Regions from separate parts of the Methylotenera mobilis JLW8 genome, predicted to be linked through region 1. Evidence: predicted binding sites of a transcription regulator. Region 1 holds the regulator's gene; each other region holds the start of a gene.
What was found. The regulator sigma-54, encoded in region 1, starts transcription at its own class of promoters, with help from an activator protein. The targets are predictions, from matches to a motif close to TGGCACNNTTCCTGCT.
Positions count from the first base shown of each region.

Region 2: the regulator sigma-54 is predicted to act here: its motif matches at 1,145-1,160, upstream of MMOL_RS08210 (glycogen/starch/alpha-glucan phosphorylase).
Region 3: the regulator sigma-54 is predicted to act here: its motif matches at 1,706-1,721, upstream of MMOL_RS00535 (LLM class flavin-dependent oxidoreductase).

Region 1 is NC_012968.1:2,339,549-2,342,836, reverse strand. Features, by position in the region: gene lptB (LPS export ABC transporter ATP-binding protein) at 1-523, shown strand, start outside; gene MMOL_RS10945 (RNA polymerase factor sigma-54) at 520-2,097, shown strand; gene hpf (ribosome hibernation-promoting factor, HPF/YfiA family) at 2,243-2,569, shown strand; gene hprK (HPr(Ser) kinase/phosphatase) at 2,608-3,288, shown strand, end outside.
Region 2 is NC_012968.1:1,765,785-1,769,072, forward strand. Features, by position in the region: gene MMOL_RS08210 (glycogen/starch/alpha-glucan phosphorylase) at 1-1,104, opposite strand, end outside; gene htpG (molecular chaperone HtpG) at 1,267-3,168, opposite strand.
Region 3 is NC_012968.1:115,388-118,675, reverse strand. Features, by position in the region: gene MMOL_RS00540 (LLM class flavin-dependent oxidoreductase) at 1-545, opposite strand, end outside; gene MMOL_RS00535 (LLM class flavin-dependent oxidoreductase) at 566-1,633, opposite strand; gene MMOL_RS00530 (MFS transporter) at 1,874-3,082, opposite strand; gene MMOL_RS00525 (TonB-dependent receptor) at 3,229-3,288, opposite strand, start outside.

The sequences.
Region 1 (3,288 bases):
CAGTCATTTGCCGATTCATATGCGTGCTAGGATGGGTTTGTCCTATTTGCCGCAGGAAGCCTCCATTTTCCGTAAATTGACGGTGTCTGAAAACATTCTCGCTATCCTGCAGTTGCAGGACATTCCTGAAGACGAAATGTCAGCCCGTTTGGAATCGCTGCTGGAAGAGTTGCACATCACGCATATCCGCGATAGTGCCGCGGTGAGTCTGTCTGGTGGCGAGCGCCGCCGTGTAGAAATTGCACGCTGTTTGGCATCAGACCCCAGTTTTATTTTGTTAGATGAGCCGTTTGCTGGCATTGATCCGATTGCGGTGATTGATATCCAGCAAATTATCCGCTTCTTAAGTGCGCGCAATATTGGCGTGCTGATTACTGATCATAACGTGCGTGAAACTTTGGGTATTTGCGACCGTGCTTATATTGTGAATCAAGGCCATGTGTTTGCTTCAGGCGTGCCAAGTGAGATTGTGGCCAATGAAAGCGTACGTGAAGTGTATTTGGGTAAAGATTTCCGCCTATGAAGCAAGGGTTACAACTAAAGTTTTCACAGAATCTATCGCTGACGCCGCAGTTGCAGCAGGCGATTCGCCTGTTGCAACTTTCAACGCTGGAGCTGAATCAAGAAATTGATGTGCTGATGCAAACTAATCCCCTGCTGGAACGGGGTGACGACACCGAGGATGAGTACGGCAACGCCGTAGAGCCGGTGGCTGACGGAGCCGACTTATCTGCTACCAGCCCTGAGTCTGCAGAGGCTAAGCCTGAGTTTGAAAATTTTGATGCTGAGTATGCGGAATCTGCGAGTGAGTTCAATGGCGCAGAGTCTGCAAATGCAAGTGTTGCGGATGTGTCCGATACGGCTGATTTTGATGTGCCAAGCACAGATTACGCAGACACGTTTTCGGCTGAGTTTAATGATGAGTTTGATGAGTTTTCCAACGGCAGCCGTTGGGATGAAAACACCATGCCGGCGGATGATGACAGTGACTTCAAGCCGCAGGAAACTTTGCAGACCAGTTTGCGTGAGCATTTGCTGTCCCAGTTAAAGTTGATGCCCTTGTCCGAGCGCGATCAATCGCTTGCGTTGATGCTAGTAGATAGCATTAATGATGATGGTTACTTGGAGCAAAGCCTGGAGGAAATTGCCGAGCTGATGCCAGAAGAGCTGGAGATAGATGCGATAGAGTTGCAAACAGCGTTGCGTCATGTGCAGCATTTGGATCCACCAGGCGTAGGTGCGCGCAGCTTAAGTGAGTGCTTGCTACTGCAGCTTGCGGTGTTGCCGAAATCTACACCGCATTTGGCGATGGCTGATTTGGTGGCTAAGCACCATCTGCAAGTGTTAGCCTCGCGTGACTTTGTGAAATTGCGTAAAGAACTAGGCTGTGATGAGGCTACCTTAAAGCAGGTGCAGCAACTAATTACCAGTTTAAATCCACGCCCTGGCAGTGCTTTTAGCCATATAGGTTCAGAGCACTATATCCAGCATGAAGTGATTGTGAAAAAGGTCAAAGGCATTTGGATTGCCAGCTTAAATGACAGTGTGATTCCTAAACTGAAGATCAACCAGCTGTACGCTGGTATCTTGAAGCGCAATCGTGATAGTTCCAGTCAGTACCTGCAAAGTCAGATGCAGGAAGCCAAATGGATGATTAAGAATATCCAGCAGCGTTTTTCTACCATTTTGCGTGTATCGCAGGCGATTGTAGATAGACAGCGCAACTTTCTGGAGTATGGTGAAGTTGCCATGCGCCCGCTAGTATTAAGAGAGATTGCCGATGAGCTTGATTTGCACGAGTCAACAATTTCACGCGTGACGACCAATAAATACATGCTGACACCGCGCGGTATTTTTGAACTTAAGTACTTTTTTGGCAGTTCAGTGGCGACCGATGCTGGCGGCACTTGTTCGGCAACCGCCATTCGCGCCCTGATTAAGCAGTTGGTGGATCAAGAAAATCCAAGGAAGCCATACTCGGATAATCAGATTACAGATTTGCTGGCTAAACAGGGTATTGTGGTCGCGCGGCGCACGATTGCCAAGTATCGTGAGTCTATGAATATCGCGCCAGCAAGCTTAAGAAAATCCTTATAAGTTGATTGTTGAAATCTACGTAAAAAATTGTTGAATTCCTTGCCACAGAGCGAATGAAAAGTTGTAAACTGAAATTGTTCTGTAAGTCTTAATCACGAACCTCTAAGAATTAATATTTGCGGAATATTTTCAAAAGGAGCAAGTCATGAATTTACAATTAACAGGTCATCATTTAGAAATTACGCCCGCTTTACGTGACTATGTCACCAGTAAGTTAACTAAAATCAGCAATCACTTTGATCATGTGATCGATGTCAAGGTGACCATGAGTGTCGAAAAGCTGGCTCAAAAGGTTGAAGCTACACTGCATGTGCCTGGTAATGATTTACACGCAGAATGCCAAGATGAGAATATGTATAGTGCCATCGATATGTTGACCGACAAGCTTGACCGTCAAGTGGTGAAACATAAAGAGAAAAATACCAATCATCACAAAGCGAATGGTGCGGTAAAGCATCAAAACATTGACTGAGTTTTTCTAGTATTTAATTCTTTTTTGTTACCTTAAATATGGCTCAATTCAACGTCGCTGAGCTATTCAAACAAACCCGCCGTAAACTCAAATTAAATTGGGTTGCAGGACTCGACGGCGGGTCAAATACTCTCACTAGCGAAACAGTTACCAAGCCATCTCTGGCTCTAATTGGACACCTTAATTTTGTACATCCTAACCGGGTGCAGGTATTGGGCTGTGCCGAGATGGATTATCTGACCAGCTTGCCTAGTGCAGATGCTGAACGTGCAATTAATAATTTATTTTCCACCGATTTAGCCGCTGTGATTGTGGCTAATGGTGAAAATGTACTGGATATCTTGTTGGCTGCCGCCAACCAGCACAACGTTCCGTTATTTACCTCTACCTTACGCAGCCCTGAGCTCATGGATATTTTGAGCCACTTTCTGGCGCAGGCTATGGCCGAGACTATCAGTGTGCACGGTGTATTTATGGAAGTGCAAGGCTTTGGCGTGCTGCTCAAAGGCGAGGCTGCTATCGGTAAGAGCGAGCTTGCGTTAGAGCTGATTTCACGTGGACATCGCTTGATTGCCGATGATATTGTGGATTTTTTCCGCATATCGCCTGAACGCATCGAGGGGCGCTGCCCGCCATTGCTAGAAGATTTTCTGGAGGTGCGCGGTTTGGGGATACTCAATATACGCGCATTGTTCGGTGATAATGCCGTGAAGCCCACC
Region 2 (3,288 bases), 570 kb from region 1:
CCAGGCAAAAGACCACGGCAATTGATAGACATCCACCAACTGATACATCATTTCAGCCACACCTACAGATGGGTGCGTGTCATTGAGTTGAATCGCTATTTTCTCTGGCAGGATCTTCCAGTCATCCTGCGTTTTCATTTCATGCGTGCTTAAAAAGCGGCGCAAAATATCTTGAATAGAAGCAGAAACAAAGAAATACTGCTGCTTTAAGCGCAGCTCTTTACCAAGCACTGACGTGTCATTCGGGTAAAGTACTTTTGAAATATTCTCGGTCGCATTACGCTCTTCTACCGCTTTTTCGTAATTACCGTCATTGAAATGCCTTAAATCAAACTCACGCGCGGCTTTAGCTGACCATAAACGTAAATTATTGACAGTATCTGTGCCATAGCCAGGCACCGGCACATCATAAGCCATTGCAATCACATGCTCAGCGTCTACCCAATGCTGAATCTCTTCGCCCTGATCATTTGGGTATTTGACAACATGACCGTGAAACTTGATGTTATAAGTGGCCTCCGGACGTTGGAACTCCCATATATTGCCGTACCGCAACCAGTTATCCGGGTTTTCTATCTGCTGGCCATTTTCTATGGATTGCCTGAACATCCCGTACTCATAGCGAATGCCGTAGCCTGCCGCTGGAATATCCATCGTGGCCATTGAGTCAAGAAAGCACGCCGCCAAACGACCTAAACCACCGTTACCTAATGCCGCGTCGGTTTCAAACTCTATCGCGTTCTCTAGACTGCGACCTAAGGCATCCATGCCTTCCCTCAACTCTTCGTTAATGCCCAAGTTTAGTGCAGCGTTGCTCAGCATGCGCCCAATCAAAAACTCTAAGGACAAATAGTAAACGCGCTTCGGGTCGTCGCGATAATAGGATTCTGCCGTTTGTACCCAGCGCTCCACGACATGATCACGCACGCTATAACTCGCAGCGTCATACCAGTCCCTTGGCGTTGCAGCCTCGCTGGTCTTGAAGCTAGAGAATATCAAATGATTTTTTAAAGCCTGTTGAATTGGTCCGAGCTTGGGGATTGCAATCGACTTAGCTTTGACTGTTTTTTTAGGTTTAGCTTTAGTTTCGGCTGGCGTTTTCATTTTAGATAATCTTTAAATGATTGAATGGTAGTTTCATTTTAGCAAAAATTGCGCCAGCTTTATGACTGTTGTTTGAAAGTTGCATGGCAAATCTTCATTGTTCACTGCCATAAAAAAACCGCCGAGCTTACGCAGGGCGGTTTTTATATTTAGAACAACAACTTAGCTAATCAGACTATTCATACGTTTTACAAAACTAGCTGGGTCTTCCAACGTGCCACCTTCTGCCAATAACGCCTGGTCGAACAACACATGCGTTAAATCTGCAAATACCGCCTCTGCAGATTCGTTTTCCAGGCGTTTCACCAGTTTGTGACCCGGATTGATTTCTAAAATTGGCTTACTTTCTGGTGCGTTCTGACCAGCCGCTTTTAAGATACGTGCCAAGTTGCCTGACAAATCTTGCGCATCACTCACCAAGCATGCAGGAGAGTCTGTTAAGCGATGCGTCACGCGCACGTCTTTAACTTGGCTGCCCAGTGTTTGCTTAATCTTTTCTACTAAGGTTTTTGATTCTTCTTCAATTTTCTTTTGAATCTCTTTCTCGGTTTCGGATTCAAGCTTACCTAAATCTAAATCACCCTTAGCAATAGATTGCAGTTTTTTACCTTCAAACTCGGTCAAGCTACCAAGCAGCCATTCATCCACGCGGTCACTCATCAGCAATACTTCGATGCCTTTTTTGCGGAAAATCTCCAAGTGCGGGCTATGCTGTGCCGCAGCAAAGCTATCGGCTGTGATGTAATAAATCACATCTTGCTCAGCTTGCATGCGTGAAATGTAGTCTTTGAACGATACATCCTGCACGTCGGTATCAGCCTTGGTTGAAGCAAAGCGCAATAAGCCGGCTATTTTCTCTTTATTGGCAAAATCTTCGCCTGGGCCTTCTTTGAGTACACGGCCGAACTCTTGGTAGAATTTAGCGTAGTCTTCAGGCTTGTTTTCAGCCATATCTTCGAGCAGACCTAATACCTTTTTCACAGAGCCCGCTTTAATCGCATCTACGTCACGGCTAGACTGCAAGATTTCGCGCGAGACGTTAAGTGGTAAATCTGAGGTATCAATCACGCCGCGGATAAAGCGCAGGTATTGCGGCATTAATTTTTCTGCGTCTTCCATGATAAACACGCGTTTAACGTAAAGTTTAATGCCATGACGACGGTCACGGTCGTACAAGTCAAACGGTGCTTTAGCTGGCACGTACAGTAAAGAAATATACTCCTGCTTACCCTCTACACGGCTGTGCGTGTAAGCCAGTGGGTTTTCAAAGTCATGAGATACATGCTTGTAAAACTCTTGGTACTCTTCTTCAGTAATATCATTTTTGCTACGTGCCCATAATGCAGATGCTTTGTTGACAGTTTCATCCTCATCGGTTGCAACTTCAGCACCATCTTTCCATTCTGATTTCTTCATCACAATCGGCAAAGTGATATGGTCTGAATACTTGCGGATGATGGTTTTCAGTTTCCAGTCGCTTAAGAACTCATCTTCACCTTCACGCAAGTGCAGCACGATTTCAGTACCGCGACTAGTCTTGTCTGCAGCTTCAATTGTAAAGTCACCTTCACCAGCAGACTCCCAACGCACCGCTTCTGTTACACCAGCACGGCGTGTAGTCAGCGTTACCTTATCGGCAATAATAAAGGCTGAGTAAAAGCCCACACCGAACTGACCAATTAAATTAGCATCTTTTGCTTGGTCACCGGTTAAGGCGTTAAAAAACTCTTTAGTGCCAGATTTAGCGATAGTACCAATATTAGCAATTACTTCTGCGCGGCTCATGCCGATACCGTTATCGCTAATGGTTAAGGTGCGTGCTGCTTTATCAAAAGCGATGCGGATTTTTAACTCGCTGTCATTTTCGTACAAAGCACCGTTGGCTAACGCTTCAAAACGTAATTTATCTGCAGCATCTGATGCATTTGAAATCAACTCACGTAGCACAATTTCTTTGTTGCTGTATAGGGAGTGAATCATCAACTGCAAGAGTTGTTTCACCTCAGCTTGGAAAGCCATTGATTCTTTTGGATGAATTTCTTGTTGCGCTGTCGCAGTGGACATAAATTAAGCTCCTAATGTTAAGAATAAAACAATAGTAGCTATGTGGGGATTAGCAAAAAAATTTCAAGCGACAAGTTTAATGCCATGATTAAATTGTTATGCAAAATAATCAATGTCATT
Region 3 (3,288 bases), 320 kb from region 1:
AATCCAGCATCTTCCACTTGATAAAACTTGCCTTTATACGAGAACGGTCCGCCATTCCAAACCCCTTTTAATACATCCAAAAACTCTGTGGTTCTGCCATATCTATCATCATGAGACGCTGAATCTCCCCACCATAATTGCGCAGGACCTCCGCCACCAGTAATAATGTTATATAAAGCTCTACCACCGGTAGCGCGCTGCAAACTTGCGGTCATCCGCGCAGCGACTACTGGGTTCAAAAATCCTGGCTGAAACGGAATCATGAAGCGAAACGTAGAGGTTTCACGCGCGAGTAATGAAGAAATCACCCAAGGCTCATCTGTCATCGGGAAAGATGGAATCAACCCACCCTGAAAACCTGAAATCTCAGCAGCACGCGCAATCTCTGCCACATAGTCGATATAACCCTCTCCAGTGCCGCCCACACTTCCTGGCTTGGCTTTAGTGTCATCTCCAGGGAACCAGTCACCTCGATGCGGAGTGCGATTACGGTGTGAGCTAGGTTCACCGTGGGTGGGAATCCGCCAAAAAACATCAATAGTCATACAATATTCCTTAAATTTAATTAGGCAGCACGACGTTGATCGTGCTTGATTTGAGCGCGCACCCCAGGTAAAACATGTTCCCCTAGGCGGTAGGCCTCTTCAAAGTGCGGGACAGATGAAAGCAGGAAGCTGCTAACCCCGGCAGCGGCATAGGCCACAAGTGCTTGCGTCACTTGCTCGTAGCTGCCGACTAGAGTGGCATTGGCTGCTGTGGTATCAGTTGATAAGCCTACCCATAGATTACCGTTCAGCTCAGGCTGATGATGGTTTTGCGTAGACTGCTGCCAATAACGTTGTGCATCAAAAATCGCTTCATCCTCAGTTTCACGGCTGACGATATCGATACGTAGCGCAAATGCAATCTCACGTCCATACTGTTTGGCTAGCGAGCTAAGTTCTTGGATTTGCTGTTGGACACTCTCTACCGTGTCTGCATCGAAGATGTGAAAGTCTGCCACTTTGGCCGATAGCGCCAAAGACTCCTTACTCTTACCGGAAAGGTAAATTGGCGGCACTTTTTGGTTAGATAATGCCCCTTGAAATCCGCCATTCAGCACCTCGAAATACTTTCCTTTAAAACTGTATGGAGACTGGGTGAGTACGCCGCGCGCTACGGTAACAAATTCTTCAATGCGCGGATTAATTTCACTATCTGCCACAAAGTCCCCTAAAGCGCGTCTATGCTTGTCATCACCGCCAGCACTGATCTGCCATGCAAAGCGCCCATCGGTAAAGCGCTGGTAGCTCACTGTATTTTTTGCTGCATACACTGACGAACCACGTGAGGCATCAAACTCAGTGACTAGCTTTAAATGGCGACTGCCACGTGCCACATAACCTGCGATGATCCATGGCTCATCACCATTGATATCTTCTGGAATACGTATGCCATCAAAACCAGCAAGATCTGCCGCACGTGCAACTTGGTGCAGGTAATCAAAATAGTTGAAGCTCAAACCACGAGGATCCGTCAGGACATCCGAGTAGGGGTGAGCGGATGAGGCACGTTCTGCACGGCGCTCTTTTCTACTATTGCCGTAACGCCCATCACCGCTGGTTGGCAATTGCCACAAGAATTCTGTAGTCATACATTCCTCCTAAAATTAAACTGAATTAACTAGCTACCTTGATATGTATATGTAGCGCTATTTCTTTTAATTTGCAGGATGCATGCCAATATCACCTGCCAATACAAATCAATACAACCTATTGATTTGTATTGTATTTTTACAAACAAAAAACCAATCCATATTGATGTGAATTCAATAGTTGCTGCAAAATCAACAAGATGAGAAGCAGCACTGTTGATTTTGCAAACCGTTAATATCTTATGTAGTCATCTTTTTAAAGTTGCTACTGATAAACGCACGGAAGCCCGGACATACTGCCAACCAGATAGGAATCCATAGTAAAAATATATCCTGCAGCACAAAACCTTTGCTTAAAAAGCCGCCCAGAGTGGCGCCCACAAATCCACCTGCCATACCCACCATGGTAAATAACCCTGAAACATGACCCATATTTTTACCAGAATGTGCCAATCGTGAAATATTAACGAGATGATTGAATGCTTGACCTATCGCCTGTAATACAGCGCCAATCAAAAGCCCGACCACGCCAGTACTTAATCCCAAGAATGCCAACCCGATAATCAGACTGGTATGGCTTAAGTTATACGTTATTTTTTCACCTAGCTTTGCCACTACATGCCCAAGAAATAGCAGTACCGCAACAAATGCAGCACCCTCTACTACCATCAGCGTGATTCCCTGCTGTGCACTCCAGTGAAATTGACGCACCGCAATAACAATAATAAAAGTACCAAAAAACCCACGTACCATCCCCCCCAGTCCATCATATAGACATACCTGACGCACCATCGGGTCAGTAAGGTATTGCAGCATCTCCTTCACTCCACCACGTACGCTTTTAGCGCCAGCGGACTCACGTGTACGCGATAAAATAGTGAAGCCATAAAACGACATCACCGCAAATAATATGCTCGTAATCCAATAGCTACCCTGTATCCCCAAATGACTGGATACTAAATTGCCAAGCAATGGCCCGACCAAGCCTATGCCTAACATCAAGGTGCCTCGATACCAGCCTCCACGGCTAGTGCCGACTTCAGGCAGGCGTTCTAACCATGAGGTATTCATGGCCACCACGCGAAATGGAATACAAATTCCAGCAATAAATAAAAAAATAGCTGCAAGATACCAAGAGGTTGAGTAGCCAATTAACGGATATAAAATCATTGCGCCCAAACTAGAAATTGCATAGACCCAACGCGCACTGAAGCGGCTGATAAAGATGCCTGCGGGCAGCGACATTAACATCATCGATAAACTTTCTGCTCCTATTAACAAACCTATCTGCCATGACTCGGCATTCAGGTGGAGCGCTAATAAAGTGACTAGAATCTTATTCATACCGATGGTGATGCCGCTCATGAGCGCCAGGCCAACAAATGAATAAGTGAAATGGTGGGTGGCTAATAAGGGACGTTGGGTATTGAAGGTATTGGATTGGCTCATAGGGATGAACTCTCAGAATATAAATGAATAACAGCTTGGTTTGCACACGTAGCAGACGCTACCTCGATATGCCTACGCTGATAAAAATAACGCCAGACCACCTAATGGCAATCTGGCGATTTTTGCATCAACACTTGCGTGGATAATTACCAGCGTGTGGTGACCGAAACGCCAACTGTTCTTGGCGCCGCCCAATAAACGCTATC